Regions from separate parts of the Pseudomonas grandcourensis genome, predicted to be linked through region 2. Evidence: predicted binding sites of a transcription regulator. Region 2 holds the regulator's gene; the other holds the start of a gene.
The links. Region 2 encodes sigma-54, which starts transcription at its own class of promoters, with help from an activator protein. Its sites were predicted from a motif close to ANTGGCATNNANNTTGCTNT; they were not measured.

Region 1 (7,534 bases), 2.4 Mb from region 2:
CAAGTGGATCGTCGACGCCGCCAGCCGTCGTCAGAAGTGGATCGACCAGGCTCAGTCGCTGAACCTGTACATCGCCGGCGCTTCGGGCAAGAAGCTGGACGTGACCTACCGCATGGCCTGGTACCGTGGCCTGAAAACCACTTACTACCTCCGTGCCCTGGCTGCGACCAGCACCGAGAAGTCGACCATCAACACCGGCAAGCTGAACGCTGTTTCCAGCGGCGGCAACCACGGTGACGACTCGGTCCTGGCAGCTCCTGCCGGCCCAGCTCCAGTGCCAAAGGCTTGCGCCATCGACGAGCCGGATTGCGAAGCTTGCCAATAAGCTGAGCCCGTGAGCGCCGCAAGGCGCTTACTCGAAACCCCCGATCAGCCTCTGGCGGATCGGGGGTTTTCTTTTGTCCATTTCAAATCAAGAGATCGCAGCCTCGTTTCACTCGACAGCTCCTACCAGGAATCGCATTCCAATGTAGGAGCTGTCGAGTGAAACGAGGCTGCGATCTTTTACATAGACAAAAAAAGCCCCTCTTTCGAGGGGCTCCTTGCACTGCACTTTCCAGCATCAAGTCATCTGAATGATGGTCTGCATGATGGTGCTCTGGGTGGAGATGGTCTTGGCGTTCGCCTGGTAGTTGCTCTGCGCCTTGATCAGGTCGACCAGTTCGTTGGTCAGGTTGACGTTGGACTCTTCCAGGGAGTTGGAAACGATCGAACCCAGGGTGCCCGTCTCCGGCGCATCGTAGCCCGGAATACCCGAGCTGTAGGTTTCCTTCCAGCTGGTGCCACCCACCGGCTGCAGACCTTGTTCGTTGGTGAAACTGGCCAACGAAATCTGGCCGATTGGCTTGGTCTGGTTGTTGCTGAAGTTGGCCAGCAGTACGCCGCTGCCGTCGATGGTCAGGTTGGTGATCTGGCCAGTGGCATAACCGTTCTGCGATGGAATCGAACGCGCGGTGTCGGCGTTGAACTGGGTGGTGCTGCCCATGGCGATGGTCAGGCCCGCCGGATCGGCCGCCGCGCCGTTGGCTGTCCAGACACCGTTGGTGACGGTGCCCGGCGTCCAGTTGCTGATTTTCAGGTCATTGCTGGTGGTCGATGTTGCCGGGGTCGTCGGCGGCGTTACTGGCGTACTGACCGAAAGCAGTTTGCCGGATGTATCAAATGTCATGGTCGAAGCGATTGGATCAACTGCACCCGTGCCGGTAGGCGAGGAACCGTCCGGGTTACGGCCATCGATCAGGGTGTAGGTATCCCAAGTGTTCGGCCCGGTCTTGACCATGTATTGATCCATGGTGTGCTGGTTACCCTGAGTGTCGAAAATCGGGGTACTGAACTGCTTGGTGAAAGTTGCCTGTTTGGTCGGATCGAATTTGTTGGTGGCGACTGACTGATCAATCACCACGGCCGTAGAGTTCAGGTTGATCGTCGACGAAACGGTGCTGGTGGATTTCGGCGCCAGATTGGAGGTGTCGATCCGCAGGTCGGTCAACACGCCGTTGAGGATCTTGCCATTGGAGTCCACGCCATAACCCTGCAGACGGGCCGTACCGTCGCTGTTCGTCACGTAGCCATCCTTGTCGGTCTTGAACGTACCGGCACGGGTGTAGGTCAGCGAACCGTTGTTGCTCAGGACGAAGAAGCCATTGCCCTGGATACCCATGTCGAGCACGTTGCCGGTGTTGCTCACGTCACCCTGGCCGAATTGCTGGGAAATGTTGGACAGGCGCACGCCGTTGCCGACGGTCTTGCTGCCGGTGCCAAGGCGAGTTGCCGAGTACACATCTTCGAATTCTGCACGGGACGACTTGAAACCGGTGGTCGCGACGTTGGCGATGTTGTTGCCGGTCACGTCCAGTTGTTTGTTGGATGCAAAGAGACCGCTAAGGCCGATATTAAAAGACATAATCCACTCCTTTGTGCCGGGTTAGTCGGCCTTACATGCCAATGGTTTGTACTTTGGACAGAGCGACAGTGCCCAGCCCGGCCAGATTGAGCATCAACTCACCGCCAGTCTGGCTGATCGTCACGCTGTTGACGGTCGCTGGCAGGTTGGTGATCAGCGCCACGGACTTCCCGTCGATCGTGCTGGTAGCGCCGAAGGTGTAAGTGCCTGCAGCTACCGTTTCGCCCGCGTCATTCTTGCCGTCCCAGATGAAACTGGCGTTGCCTGCTTTCTGAGCGCCCAGGTCGATGGTGCGTACGGTCTTGCCGCTCGCATCAGTGATCTTCAGGGTGGTGGCGGCCACCGACGATGGCACCACCACCGTACCGCTGAGGCTCTTCGACGTGTCGACCACAGCCTTGTCACCGGGTGCAATGACCGAACGCCCCACAAGCGACGAAGCCTGTAATGCCTGGGACGAGTTGTAGTTGCTGGCCAGCCCGCTCACGGTGTCGTTGAGCGAGGTGATGCCTTCCAGGCTGCTGAACTGCGCCAACTGGGCCACGAAAGCACCGTTGTCTTGCGGCTCCAGCGGGTTCTGGTTTTTCAGCTGGGTCACCAGCAACTGCAGGAATGCATCCTTGCCCAAGGCTTTGTTGCCCGTGGCGCTGCCGGTTGCCGACGCGAGGCCGTCAGTCGTGGAGGTGGTCTTGACCGAAGAATTGGCCAGGATATCCTTGAGGCTCAAACCACTGGTGGAATCGGTAACACTCATCTGAGTCGCCCCTTATCACTGACCGAGGGTCAGGACCTTCTGCATCATGGTTTTGGCGGTGTTCATCATTTCGGCGTTGGTCTGGAACGAACGGCTCGCGGAAATCATGTCGGCCATTTCCTCCACCACGTTGACGTTCGGGTAGTAGACGTAACCCTTGGCATCGGCCGCCGGATGGTTCGGCTCGTAGCGCGCTTCAAGATTGCTCTGGTCTTCGACCACACCCAGCACCTGAACACCCTGACCGGCGGCGTCCTGGCTCTGGAACAGCGAATCGCTGCCGCCGCTCTGCCCGCCCTGGAACATGGTGGCGAATACCGGGTGGCGCGCACGGTAGGTCTGGTCGATGCTCGACGAGACTGTCTCGGCGTTGGCGATGTTCGAAGCGACGGTGTTCAAACGCGTGGTCTGCGCACTCATGCCGCTACCGGCAATGTTGAAAACACTGGATAGAGACATGGCTTACTCTCCGCGCAGGGCTGACACCAGCCCTTTGAATTTGCTGTTGAGCAGGGTGAAGCTGGCCTGGAAGCCGATCGCGTTTTCCGCGTAGTTCGACTGCTCCAGCTGAGCATCCACCGTGTTCTGGTCGATCGACGGTTGCATCGGCGTGCGATACAGCAACGATTCGTCGCCATTGCCCAGGCCTTCAGCCTCGATATGACGGCTGTTGGTCATGTTCAAGGCGAAGGTGCCGCTTTTGGTTTTCTCGTTCTGCTCGGCGAGCACTTTCGAGAAGTCCAGGTCCCGAGCCTTGTAGTTCGGGGTATCGGCGTTGGCGATGTTGTTGGCCAGGACTTCGGCACGCTGGGCGCGGAAGCCCAGGGCTTGTTCGTGGATACCGAGCGCTTTATCGAAGCTGATGCTCATGTCGGGAAACCTTCGGGTGACCTGATTTTTCGTAGGATCAACTTAGCAAGCCCCATGCCAATTCAAAAAGCCCCGAAAACCGGGGCTTTGCCGGCCATGGCAACGCGGCAATGCCAGAAAAGCGGCAACGGTTTTCCGCCGGATGCCGCTTTTCTGCCGCTTGGGTCCCATCTCACCAACACCACCGAACAACTGTTGTAGGAGTGAGCCTGCTCGCGATGACGGTGTATCAGTCACCGGATATGTCGAATGTGAAACCGCTATCGCGAGCAGGCTCACTCCTACAGGGGATTTGTGGTGTGCAGGAGGGATAATTCAGGCATAAAAAAACGGGAGCCCCTGAGGACTCCCGTTTTTTGACAACACCAGAAAAATCACTTCGCCTGGTAAATGATCCCCGGGCTGCACTGAACCATCTGATAATGATCCGGCAAACCGTTCAGCGCTTCGGAAGCACCGAGGAACAGGTAACCACCCGGCTTCAACGTGCTGTGGATGCGCAACAGGATGTCCTTCTTCACCTCGGCGGAGAAGTAGATCAATACGTTGCGGCAAAACACGATATCGAACTTGCCGAGGCTCGCGTAGCTGTCCAGCAGGTTGAACGAACGGAATTCCACACGGCTCTTGATCGGCGCCTTGATCGCCCAGCGCCCCGGCCCTTTCGGATCGAAATAACGCTGCAGGCGCTCGGGCGACAGACCGCGGCCGATGGCCAGGCTGTCGTACTCGCCGGTCTTGCAGTTGTTCAGCATGGTGCCGGACAGGTCGGTGGCAACAATCTGCACCCCCATCCGTAACTGGCCCAGGTTCACCCGCTCGAACTCGTCGATGGACATCGACAGCGAATACGGTTCCTGGCCCGACGAGCACGCTGCCGACCAGATGCGCAGGCGCTGGCCGGGACTGGCCTTGATCGCTTCGGGCAGTACCTTGTTCTTCAAGACTTCAAACGGGTAGGTGTCACGAAACCACAAGGTTTCGTTGGTGGTCATGGCATCGACCACCTGCTCGCGCAACCCGCTGCGCGGCTGGGTCTGCATGCGCTGAACCAGTTCCCCCAAAGACTTGATGCCTTGCTGTTCCATCAGTTTGTTGAGACGGCTGGAGACCAGGTACTGCTTGTTTTCACCGAGCAAAATGCCACAGGCTTTTTCCAGGAATACCCGGAACTGTTCGAAATCCAAATTACCCGTAGACAATGATGCCGCCTCTTAAATCGTGTTGACTGCCAGGGGCACGGGCCCCTAGCTGATATCTGCTGCTTTGATCCGGTCGACTACCCGGGATGCCAGGTCATCAGGACGGAACTTGGCAAGGAAGTCATCGGCACCGACCTTCTTGACCATCGCCTGATTGAATACCCCCGACAACGAAGTATGCAGGATGATATGAAGCTTTTGCATGCGCGGGTCGTTGCGGATTTCCGCCGTCAGGGTGTACCCGTCCATCTCCGGCATCTCGATGTCGGAGATCATCATCAGGAACTCTTCTTCCGGCTTCTTGCCCTCGTCGACCAGCTTGCGCAAGTAGTCCAGCGCTTGCCGGCCGTCGTTCAACGCCACCACTTCGACGCCGACCGTTTGCAGGCAACGCGTGACCTGCTTGCGCGCCACCGATGAGTCGTCGACCGTCAGCACGCGCAACGAAAGCGCCTTGTGCTGGGTTTCGACATCCACCACACCGACGGAAATCGCTTCCGGCGTCGGCGCCACTTCCGCCAACACCTTCTCGACGTCGATGATTTCGACCAACTGATTGTCGACCCGCGTCACCGCCGTCAGGTAGTGATCGCGTCCGGTGCCCTTGGGCGGTGGATGGATCTCCTCCCAGTTCATGTTGACGATGCGCTCCACCGAGCGCACCAGGAAACCCTGGGTCTTGGTGTTGTACTCCGTGATGATCACGAAGGGGTTGTTCTTGTCCTTCAACGCGCCGGAGCCGGTCGCCATCGCCAGATCAAGGATCGGAATGGTCGCCCCCCGGATGTTCGCCACGCCGCACACGACAGGACTGGATTTGGGCATCAGCGTCAGTTTGGGGCATTGCAGCACCTCCCGAACCTTGAATACGTTGATCCCGTACAGCTGCTGGCCGTCGAGACGGAACAACAACAGCTCAAGGCGATTCTGCCCCACCAGTTGCGTGCGCTGGTTTACCGAATCCATTACACCAGCCATGCCCAGACTCCTACGCCAACGCCAAGTGTTGTTGCGACGCGCCTTCATCACTAAACGGCACGGCGCTTGCTTTTTTAATCGTTATGAACACAGAACCGACATTTTTTCGACGCCTGACCACCCCCTACCGCAAGTTGCTCGGCGTGCTGGCGGCTGTTTGCCTGCTCAACACTGGCAGCCCTGCCCTTGCTGACGCGGTTACCTTGCCTGACATGCTTATCGGCGTCACTCAGGGCTTTCTTGAATTCACCGTAGAAGACTATCTGGCTACCAGTCAAACGGAAGGTCGCTACGAGATCCAGGTCAACCCGCTCGATCCGCGCATGCACATGCCCATGTGCGACAAGGAATTGACAGCAACGCTCGAGAGTCCCAAGCCGCTGGGACGGGTCACGGTCAAGGTTCGCTGCGAGGGCGCGTCCCCCTGGACGGTGTTCGTACCCGCTCAAGTCCGCCTGTTTCGCGATGTCGTGACCAGCGCCCGGCCACTGCGCCGCGCCGCCATTGTCGAGCCTGAGGATGTGGTCCTGCGCGAGCGCGATATCAGCCTCATCAGCCAGGGTTACCTGACCTCCCTGGATCAGGCGATCGGGCAGCGACTGACCCGACCAATGGTCGCCGACCAGGTGATTACCCTGGTGCATATCGAACAGGCCGAGGTCATCCGCAAGGGCGATCAGGTGGTGATCACCGCCCGTAGCGGTACCCTCAGCGTGCGCATGCCGGGCGAAGCACTGTCAAACGGCAGCCTGAGCGAACAGATCCGGGTGAAAAACCTCAATTCCCAACGAGTCATCAAGGCGCAGGTCATGGCGCCGGGGCAGGTGGAAGTGTCCATGTAAGGCGCTCTGTTCATCTGAATGTGGCGCTTGCCGCGGCGGTTCCCTAGACTGTGTTCCATGCACGGCAAGCGCTGGCGCGCGCAAGGTTCATTGATAAATGAGCCTAAAGTTTTCCAGGGAATGGCCGAAACCATGGCAAGCGTCCAAATTCCCAGAGGTTTTTTTATCATGGTCATCGATTTCAGCCGTTTGAACAGCTCCTCGTCCCTTACGGGCAGTACACGTACCAGCGCCAGCAAGGAAAGTGCCGAGGCCGGCAAATCCGCGCCGCTGGAGTCCGCGGCCGAACAGGCCGGTACCGTCAAAAGCGGGGAATCGGTACATCTCAGCAATGAGGCTCAACAGTTGCAGAAGGTCACTGACAAGCTGCGCGATCAGCCTGCCGTCGACAACGCCCGCGTGGCCGAGTTGAAAGCAGCGATTGCCGATGGCAGCTATAAAGTCGACAGCAACCGCGTAGCCAGCAAACTGCTCAACTTCGAAGCCCAGCGCTAGGCCACCGCCGGCGCCAGGCTTTTGGACGCTTAAAACCCAAGGCCAGCCATGCACGACACTAATTTACTGCAACTGATCACCGACGACTTTGCTCCAGCGCAACACCTGCTGGAATTACTGCAGACCGAATCCCTCGCATTGCATGGCCGCGACATGCCATTGCTCGAGAACATCCTGGCGCAGAAACAGGCATTGATCGTTTTGCTCGAACAGCATGGCCGCAAGCGCAGTGAAATCCTCGCCAGCCTGAACCTGCCAACCAACCGTGGCGGTCTGGAACAATTGGCCGACCAGTCGAGCATTGGCGAGCAGTTGCTGGCACAAAGTGACGTGCTGACCGATCTCCTGGCCCAGTGCCAGGCCATCAATGCCAACAATGGCCAGTCGATCCTCATTCAGCAGGCAGCGACGGCCACCCAGCTGAAAATCCTCACCGGCGGTGAAACCCCGGCGCTTTACGATGCCAGCGGAACATTCTCCAAGCTTGCCA
Region 2 (7,534 bases):
TCGACATCCGGCTGTGCCGCCAGGTATTCGGCAACCGGTTGGTCGAGCCCGGACTGCTCGCGCAATTCCGGTTTCCAGTAAGGGTTGGGCAGGCAGCGCACATCGAACACCAGGTCGGCGTCCACCGGCATGCCGCGCTTGAAGCCAAAAGACTCCACCAGGAACGCAGTCCCAGGCTCGGGCTGATTCAACAGACGCAGTTTGATGGCGTCGCGCAGTTGGTACAGGTTCAGGTTGGTGGTGTTGATCTTGAGATCGGCAAGGTCGGCAATCGGCCCGAGCAGGACGCTCTCAACGTTGATGGCTTCGGCCAGCGAGCGGTTGGCGTTGCTCAGGGGGTGACGTCGGCGGGTTTCCGAGAAACGCTTGAGCAGGGTTTCTTCGTCGGCGTCCAGGTACAGCACGTCGCACTGGATGTGGCGCGCACGGACTTCTTCGAGCAGGTCGGGGAAGCGTGACAGGTGGCTGGGCAGGTTGCGCGCATCAATGGAAACGGCGACCAGCGGTTGCAACATCTCGGTATGAACCAGGGCGCGTTCGGCCAGCTCCGGCAGCAGGCCGGCAGGCAGATTGTCGATGCAGTAGTAGCCGTTGTCCTCAAGAACGTTGAGGGCGGTACTTTTACCTGAGCCGGAACGGCCACTGACGATGATCAAGCGCATGATTACTGACCGTTTTGCTCGTCCAGGACAACCTGATACAGGGCTTCGTTGCTTGCAGCACTACGCAGCTTTTCGCGCACTTCCTTGCGGTCGAGCATGCTGGCGATCTGTCGCAGCAGCTCAAGGTGCGCATCGGTGGCGGCTTCCGGGACCAGCAGCACGAACAGCAGGTCAACCGGCGCGCCATCGATGGCGTCGAAATCGATAGGGGCGTCCAGGTGCATCAATGCACTGATGGGCGAAACACAGCCCTTGAGGCGGCAATGTGGAATGGCGATGCCATTGCCAAACCCGGTGGAGCCGAGTTTTTCACGGGCAATCAGTGCCTCGAAGACATCTTGCATCTCCAGGGCCGGCACTTCGCGGGCGATCAGATTGGCAATTTGTTCGAGGGCTTTCTTTTTACTGCCTCCCGGCACGTTCACCAGGGAACGGCCGGGGGTCAGGATACTTTCAAGTCGGATCATGGGTAGGGAGTGTTAACGACCGGTTGCGCCCTGAAGGAGGCTCTGGGTCTTTTCCTTATGCTTTTTGAGTTGTTTATCCAGCTTGTCGGTGAGTGCGTCGATCGCGGCATACATATCGGTATGTTCCGCGTTGGCGACCACTTCATTCCCGGGAATATGTAGCGTGGCTTCGATTTTCTGCTTCAGTTTTTCGACGGTCATCGTGACCTGCACATTAGTGATCTTGTCGAAATGTCGCTCCAATCGCTCGAGTTTTTCGCCGATGTAGGTGCGAAGAGGTTCGGTCACTTCCAGTTGGTGTCCACTGATGTTGACTTGCATACAGCTTCTCCTTCGTTGCCAGTGCATAAAGCGGTAGATCAGATGATCTACCACTGGAACGCTGTGGCGTGGCCCTACATCAACCGCTTGCGTTCGCTCGAAGGCGCGATCCCGAGGGATTCGCGGTACTTGGCGACGGTGCGGCGAGCCACCTGAATGCCTTGTGCCTCCAGTAAACCAGCGATCTTGCTGTCACTCAACGGCTTTTTCTGATTTTCCGCTGCAACCAGTTTTTTGATGATCGCCCGGATCGCCGTGGACGAGCATTCGCCGCCTTCGGAGGTGCTTACGTGACTGGAAAAAAAGTACTTCAGTTCATAAATGCCCCGGGGGGTGTGCATGAACTTCTGGGTGGTCACCCGTGAAATCGTCGACTCATGCATGCCCACCGCTTCGGCGATGTCATGCAGGACCAGCGGCTTCATAGCTTCGTCGCCGTACTCCAGAAAGCCGCGCTGATGCTCGACGATCTGGGTGGCAACCTTCATCAGGGTTTCATTGCGGCTTTGCAGGCTCTTGATGAACCAGCGGGCCTCCTGCAACTGATTGCGCATGAAGGTATTGTCGGCGCTGGTGTCGGCGCGGCGCACGAAACCAGCGTACTGGGCGTTGACCCGCAGCCGTGGCACTGACTCCTGATTGAGCTCCACCAGCCAGCGCTCGTTGTCCTTGCGCACGATGACGTCAGGAACGACGTACTCGGCTTCGGTGGACTCGATCTGCGAGCCCGGACGAGGGTTGAGGCTCTGGACCAGCTCGATGACCTGGCGCAGTTCGTCTTCCTTGAGCTTCATGCGACGCATCAACTGGCTGTAGTCGCGGCTGCCAAGCAGGTCGATGTAATCGGTGACCAGGCGCTTGGCCTCGGCCAGCCAAGGGGTCTTGGCAGGCAGCTGGCGCAATTGCAGCAGCAGGCATTCGCCCAGGTTGCGGGCGCCGATGCCGGCGGGCTCGAATTGCTGGATGCGGTGCAGGACGGCTTCGATTTCGTCCAGTTCGATGTCCAGTTCCGGGTCGAAGGCTTCGAGGATTTCCTCGAGGGTTTCGTCCAGGTAGCCCTGATTGTTGATGCAGTCGATCAGGGTCACGGCGATCAGGCGATCGGTGTCGGACATCGGGGCCAGGTTCAGTTGCCACAGCAAGTGGCTCTGCAGGCTTTCGCCGGCCGAGGTGCGGGTGGTGAAGTCCCACTCGTCATCGTCGTTGCTTGGCAGGCTGCTGGCGCTGGTCTGGTATACGTCTTCCCAGGCAGTATCGACGGGAAGTTCGTTGGGAATGCGTTCGTTCCAGTCGCCTTCCTCAAGGTTATCAACCGTAGGGGCGCTTTCCTGGTAGGAGGGCTCCTGGATGTCAGTGTTGGGCTTTTGTTCGGCGTTGTCGGCCAAGGGGTCGGAATTGTCGAAGTCGTCGCCTTCTTCCTGGCGTTCGAGCATCGGATTGGACTCCAGGGCCTCCTGGATTTCCTGTTGCAGGTCCAGGGTCGACAATTGGAGCAGGCGGATGGCCTGTTGCAGCTGCGGTGTCATCGTCAGCTGCTGGCCCATTCTCAAGACTAGCGATGGTTTCATGGCAGGGGCTTAACACCTTATTCGCCGGCGCACATGCGCCATCCACTACAGGGCGCCGGGGCGCCAAACTTAAGCAAATTATATGCCTGAAACTAAAGGGTTTGCCTAGAGCGCTGTAACAATAAAAACTATAAAGCTGTGTTGCTGCGCTGCCCTTGTTGAGGGCTGACCACGCTTGTCGGCACGAGGCGCTGGTGAGTGGGCCGGTCAGGTGCCCGGGCAACTGCCTGGGCACGGCTCAGCGCTTACAGGCGGAACTCATGGCCCAGGTACACTTCCTTGACCAGGTCGTTGGCCAGGATGGTCTCTGCGTCGCCTTCGGCGATCAGTTGGCCGTCATTGACGATATAGGCGGTTTCACAGATATCCAGGGTTTCACGAACGTTGTGGTCCGTGATCAGCACGCCAATGCCTTTGGCCTTGAGGTGGTGAATGATCTGCTTGATGTCGCCGACCGAAATCGGGTCCACGCCGGCGAAGGGTTCGTCGAGGAGGATGAATTTCGGGTTGGTGGCCAGGGCGCGGGCGATTTCCACGCGGCGGCGCTCACCACCGGACAGGCTCATGCCCAGGTTGTCGCGGATGTGGCTGATGTGGAACTCCTGCAGCAGGCTTTCCAGCTCCTTGCGACGGCCGGCCTTGTCGAGTTCCTTGCGGGTCTCGAGGATGGCCATGATGTTGTCGGCCACCGACAGTTTGCGGAAGATCGATGCTTCTTGCGGCAGGTAGCCGATACCGGCCTTTGCGCGGCCGTGCATCGGCTGGTGGCTGACGTCCAGATCATCGATCAGGACGCGGCCCTGGTCGGCCTGCACCAGGCCGACGATCATGTAGAAGCAGGTGGTCTTGCCGGCGCCGTTCGGGCCAAGCAGGCCGACGATCTGGCCGCTGTCGATGGACAGGCTGACGTCACGCACGACCTGGCGGCTCTTGTAGCTCTTGGCCAGATGCTGAGCTTTCAGAGTTGCCATTACTGGGCCTTTTTCTCGTCGGTTTTCTTCTTCGGCTGGATCACCATGTCGATACGCGGGCGCGACTCGGTGACCTTGCTGCCTGTGGCGCGACCGGCGCTGGCGAGTTTCTTGTCCGTGTCGTAGACAATTTTCTCGCCTTGGGTGACGTTGTTGTCCTTGTCGACAACTTTGGCCTTGTCGATCAGTACGACGCGATTTTGCGTGGCGTGATACTGGATCGTCACGCCCCAGCCCTGAACAGGCTTGGTATCGCCGGCCGTTTGCAATTGCTCGAAGTACGCAAGGTTGCCCACCGAGGTCACTACGTCAATGTCGCCAGTCGGGGTGCGGGTGATGGTAACGGTGTTGCCTGTCACCTTCATCGAGCCTTGGGTGATGATCACGTCACCCTTATAGGTAGCAATACCTTGCTTGTCGTCCAGTTGGGCATCGTCGGCCTGAATGCGGATAGGCTGCTGTTGATCTTCCGGCAGAGCCCAGGCGCTCACGCTTCCCAGTGCTGCGCCCAGACTGAGCAAAATCGGGAGGGTTTTAACGAGCCTCATACTGTCCTCTTACGTTCGATAGCAGGTGTATCCTGCTTTCTTTCAAATACGCTTTCATTCCCTTGCCAGTCGATACACCGCCAGCGCCGTCGATTCTAACGTCTTGCTCGGTCTGCGCATATTGCTGCTGCGGGAACACGGTCATGCGGGTGCTGGTGATCAGGGTCTTGCGGTTTTTCTCGTCGAAGCGCGTGATTCGCACGTCATCGATCAGTTCGACCTGTGTGCCATCTGGGTTGACCTCGCCGCGCAGGCTCTGGACGTGCCACGGGAATTCAGTGCCGCGGAACACATTCAGGTCGGGGTTGGTCAGCAATGTCACCTCGGTCGCCTTCAGGTGCTCGACCTTGTCGGACACCAGATCATATTGCAGCTTGCCGTCCGGCAGGTACTGCACGCTGTGGGCGTTGATGGCGTAATAGTCGATCGCGCTTTCATCGACCGGCGTTACCGGCTTGTCGAGGAAGCGTTCCGGGCTGATGTTCCAGTAGCCAACCGCGGCGAATATCGCCGCGATGCAAGTGAACATCAGCATGTTGCGAAACTTTTTGCTCAGCATAATGGGCTCACAGGTACGCCGCATTGGCCGCATCGAGGCGGTCCTGGGCGCGCAGGATCAATTCGCAGAATTCGCGAGCGGCACCTTCGCCGCCACGGGCGAGGGTGATGCCGTGAGCGTGTTCACGCACGAAACCGGCGGCATTGGCCACGGCCATGCCCAGGCCGACGCGACGAATCACCGGCAGGTCAGGCAGGTCATCGCCGAGGTAGGCCACCTGTTCATAGCTCAGGTTGAGTTGGGCCAGCAGTTCGTCGAGCACCACCAGTTTATCTTCGCGACCCTGATAGAGATGCGGGATGCCGAGGTTTTTGGCTCGTCGCTCGACCACCGGGGTCTTGCGGCCACTGATGATGGCGGTCTGTACGCCAGCGGCCATCAGCATCTTGATGCCCTGGCCGTCGAGGGTGTTGAACGTCTTGAATTCGCTGCCGTCTTCGAGGAAGTACAGGCGCCCGTCGGTCAGCACGCCATCGACATCGAACACCGCCAGCTTGATCTGTTTGCCGCGTTGCAGCAGGTCTGCACTCATTACATTACTCCTGCACGCAGCAAGTCGTGCATGTTCAAGGCGCCGACCGGGCGGTCTTCACGGTCGACCACGACCAGCGCGTTGATTTTATGGTCTTCCATGATTTTCAGCGCTTCGGCGGCGAGCATCTCGGCGCGGGCAGTCTTGCCGTGTGCAGTCATGACCTGGTCGATTGTAGCGCTATGGATGTCGATGCTGCGGTCCAGCGTGCGACGCAAGTCACCGTCGGTGAAGATCCCGGCCAGTTTTCCATCGGCTTCCAGGATCACGGTCATTCCCAGGCCTTTGCGGGTCATTTCCATCAGCGCGTCCTTCAACAGAGTGCCGCGCTGTACTTGCGGCAACTCTTGCCCGGCATGCATGACATTTTCCACTTTAAGCAGCAAGCGTCGGCCCAGGGCGCCGCCGGGATGGGAAAAGGCGAAGTCTTCGGCGGTAAAACCACGGGCTTCCAGCAGCGCGACGGCCAGGGCATCGCCCATGACCAGGGCGGCGGTGGTCGACGAGGTGGGGGCCAGGTTCAACGGACAGGCTTCGTGCTCGACGTGAACATTCAGGTTGACCTCGGCGGCCTTGGACAGCGGCGAGTCAGGGTTGCCGGTCATGCTGATCAACTGGATGCCCAGGCGCTTGATCAGTGGCAGCAGGGTCACGATTTCATTGGTGGAGCCGGAATTCGAGAGCGCCAGAATGATGTCGTCGCGGGTAATCATGCCCATGTCGCCGTGGCTGGCCTCAGCCGGGTGCACAAAAAACGCCGTGGTGCCGGTACTGGCCAGGGTCGCGGCAATCTTGTTGCCGATGTGCCCTGACTTGCCCATGCCGACCACGACCACGCGGCCTTTGCTGGCCAGAATCATCTCGCAAGCGCGTACGAAATCTGCGTCGATGTGGGGTAGCAGGCCTTGCACGGCTTCTACCTCGAGGCGGATGGTGCGTTGTGCTGATTGAATCAGGTCGCTGGATTGGCTCATGTCAGAAATCGTATAGCCTGATGAAAAGGCGGCGATTATAGCGGTTATGAACGAATCCCTCACGCTAGTTCGTCGCGCATTGTCATCCTTGCTGCCGGAAACCTTCTAAACGGGGCTTTCAACCGGTCATGCAGTTGAACATGTCCTGGCTTTGGCCTTGGGCGCACAGCCTTTGCAGTGATATAGTTCGCCGCCAGTTCGGCCTGCCCGGGAGGTATGTGCTTTCGTGAGAAAGTCAGGCGTCCGAGTGAGAGGCTGCATCGCAAGGAGTTTAGATGAGTGCCGATAACGCCTACGCGGTCGAGCTGAAGGGACTGTCCTTCAAGCGCGGTGCGCGCAGCATTTTCAATAATGTCGATATCCGTATCCCGCGTGGCAAGGTCACCGGCATCATGGGGCCTTCCGGGTGTGGCAAGACCACGCTCTTGCGTCTGATGGGCGCCCAGCTGCGGCCCACCAAGGGCGAAGTCTGGGTCAACGGTCAGAACCTGCCGAAACTGTCGCGCAGCGACCTGTTCGATGCACGCAAGCATATGGGCGTGCTGTTTCAGAGCGGCGCGCTGTTTACCGACCTCGATGTCTTCGAGAACGTCGCTTTTCCGCTGCGGGTTCACACGCAACTGCCGGAAGAAATGATCCGCGACATCGTCCTGCTCAAGCTGCAGGCCGTGGGCTTGCGCGGTGCCATCGAACTGATGCCCGACGAGCTTTCCGGCGGCATGAAGCGCCGTGTTGCGCTGGCCCGGGCGATTGCGCTCGACCCGCAGATCCTCATGTATGACGAGCCGTTTGTCGGCCAGGACCCCATCGCAATGGGCGTTCTGGTGCGCCTGATTCGTTTGCTCAACGATGCGCTGGGCATCACCAGCATCGTGGTATCCCACGACCTGGCCGAGACTGCGAGCATTGCCGATTACATTTATGTGGTGGGC

Region 1: a site for sigma-54 is predicted at 3,570-3,589, ahead of flgB (flagellar basal body rod protein FlgB). Genes of this name have one in related genera too.

The regions. Positions count from the first base shown of each region.
Region 1 covers NZ_CP150919.1:5,310,616-5,318,149, forward strand. Annotated here, with positions in the region: gene AABM52_RS23735 (ribonucleoside-diphosphate reductase subunit alpha) at 1-325, shown strand, start outside; gene flgE (flagellar hook protein FlgE) at 563-1,903, opposite strand; gene flgD (flagellar hook assembly protein FlgD) at 1,935-2,657, opposite strand; gene flgC (flagellar basal body rod protein FlgC) at 2,673-3,116, opposite strand; gene flgB (flagellar basal body rod protein FlgB) at 3,120-3,527, opposite strand; gene cheR (protein-glutamate O-methyltransferase CheR) at 3,902-4,729, opposite strand; gene AABM52_RS23765 (chemotaxis protein CheV) at 4,775-5,707, opposite strand; gene flgA (flagellar basal body P-ring formation chaperone FlgA) at 5,791-6,549, shown strand; gene flgM (flagellar biosynthesis anti-sigma factor FlgM) at 6,718-7,044, shown strand; gene AABM52_RS23780 (flagellar protein FlgN) at 7,093-7,534, shown strand, end outside.
Region 2 covers NZ_CP150919.1:991,024-998,557, forward strand. Annotated here, with positions in the region: gene rapZ (RNase adapter RapZ) at 1-662, opposite strand, end outside; gene ptsN (PTS IIA-like nitrogen regulatory protein PtsN) at 665-1,129, opposite strand; gene raiA (ribosome-associated translation inhibitor RaiA) at 1,142-1,450, opposite strand; gene AABM52_RS04260 (RNA polymerase factor sigma-54) at 1,525-3,018, opposite strand; gene lptB (LPS export ABC transporter ATP-binding protein) at 3,264-3,989, opposite strand; gene lptA (lipopolysaccharide transport periplasmic protein LptA) at 3,989-4,537, opposite strand; gene lptC (LPS export ABC transporter periplasmic protein LptC) at 4,524-5,096, opposite strand; gene AABM52_RS04280 (HAD family hydrolase) at 5,104-5,628, opposite strand; gene AABM52_RS04285 (KpsF/GutQ family sugar-phosphate isomerase) at 5,628-6,602, opposite strand; gene AABM52_RS04290 (ATP-binding cassette domain-containing protein) at 6,878-7,534, shown strand, end outside.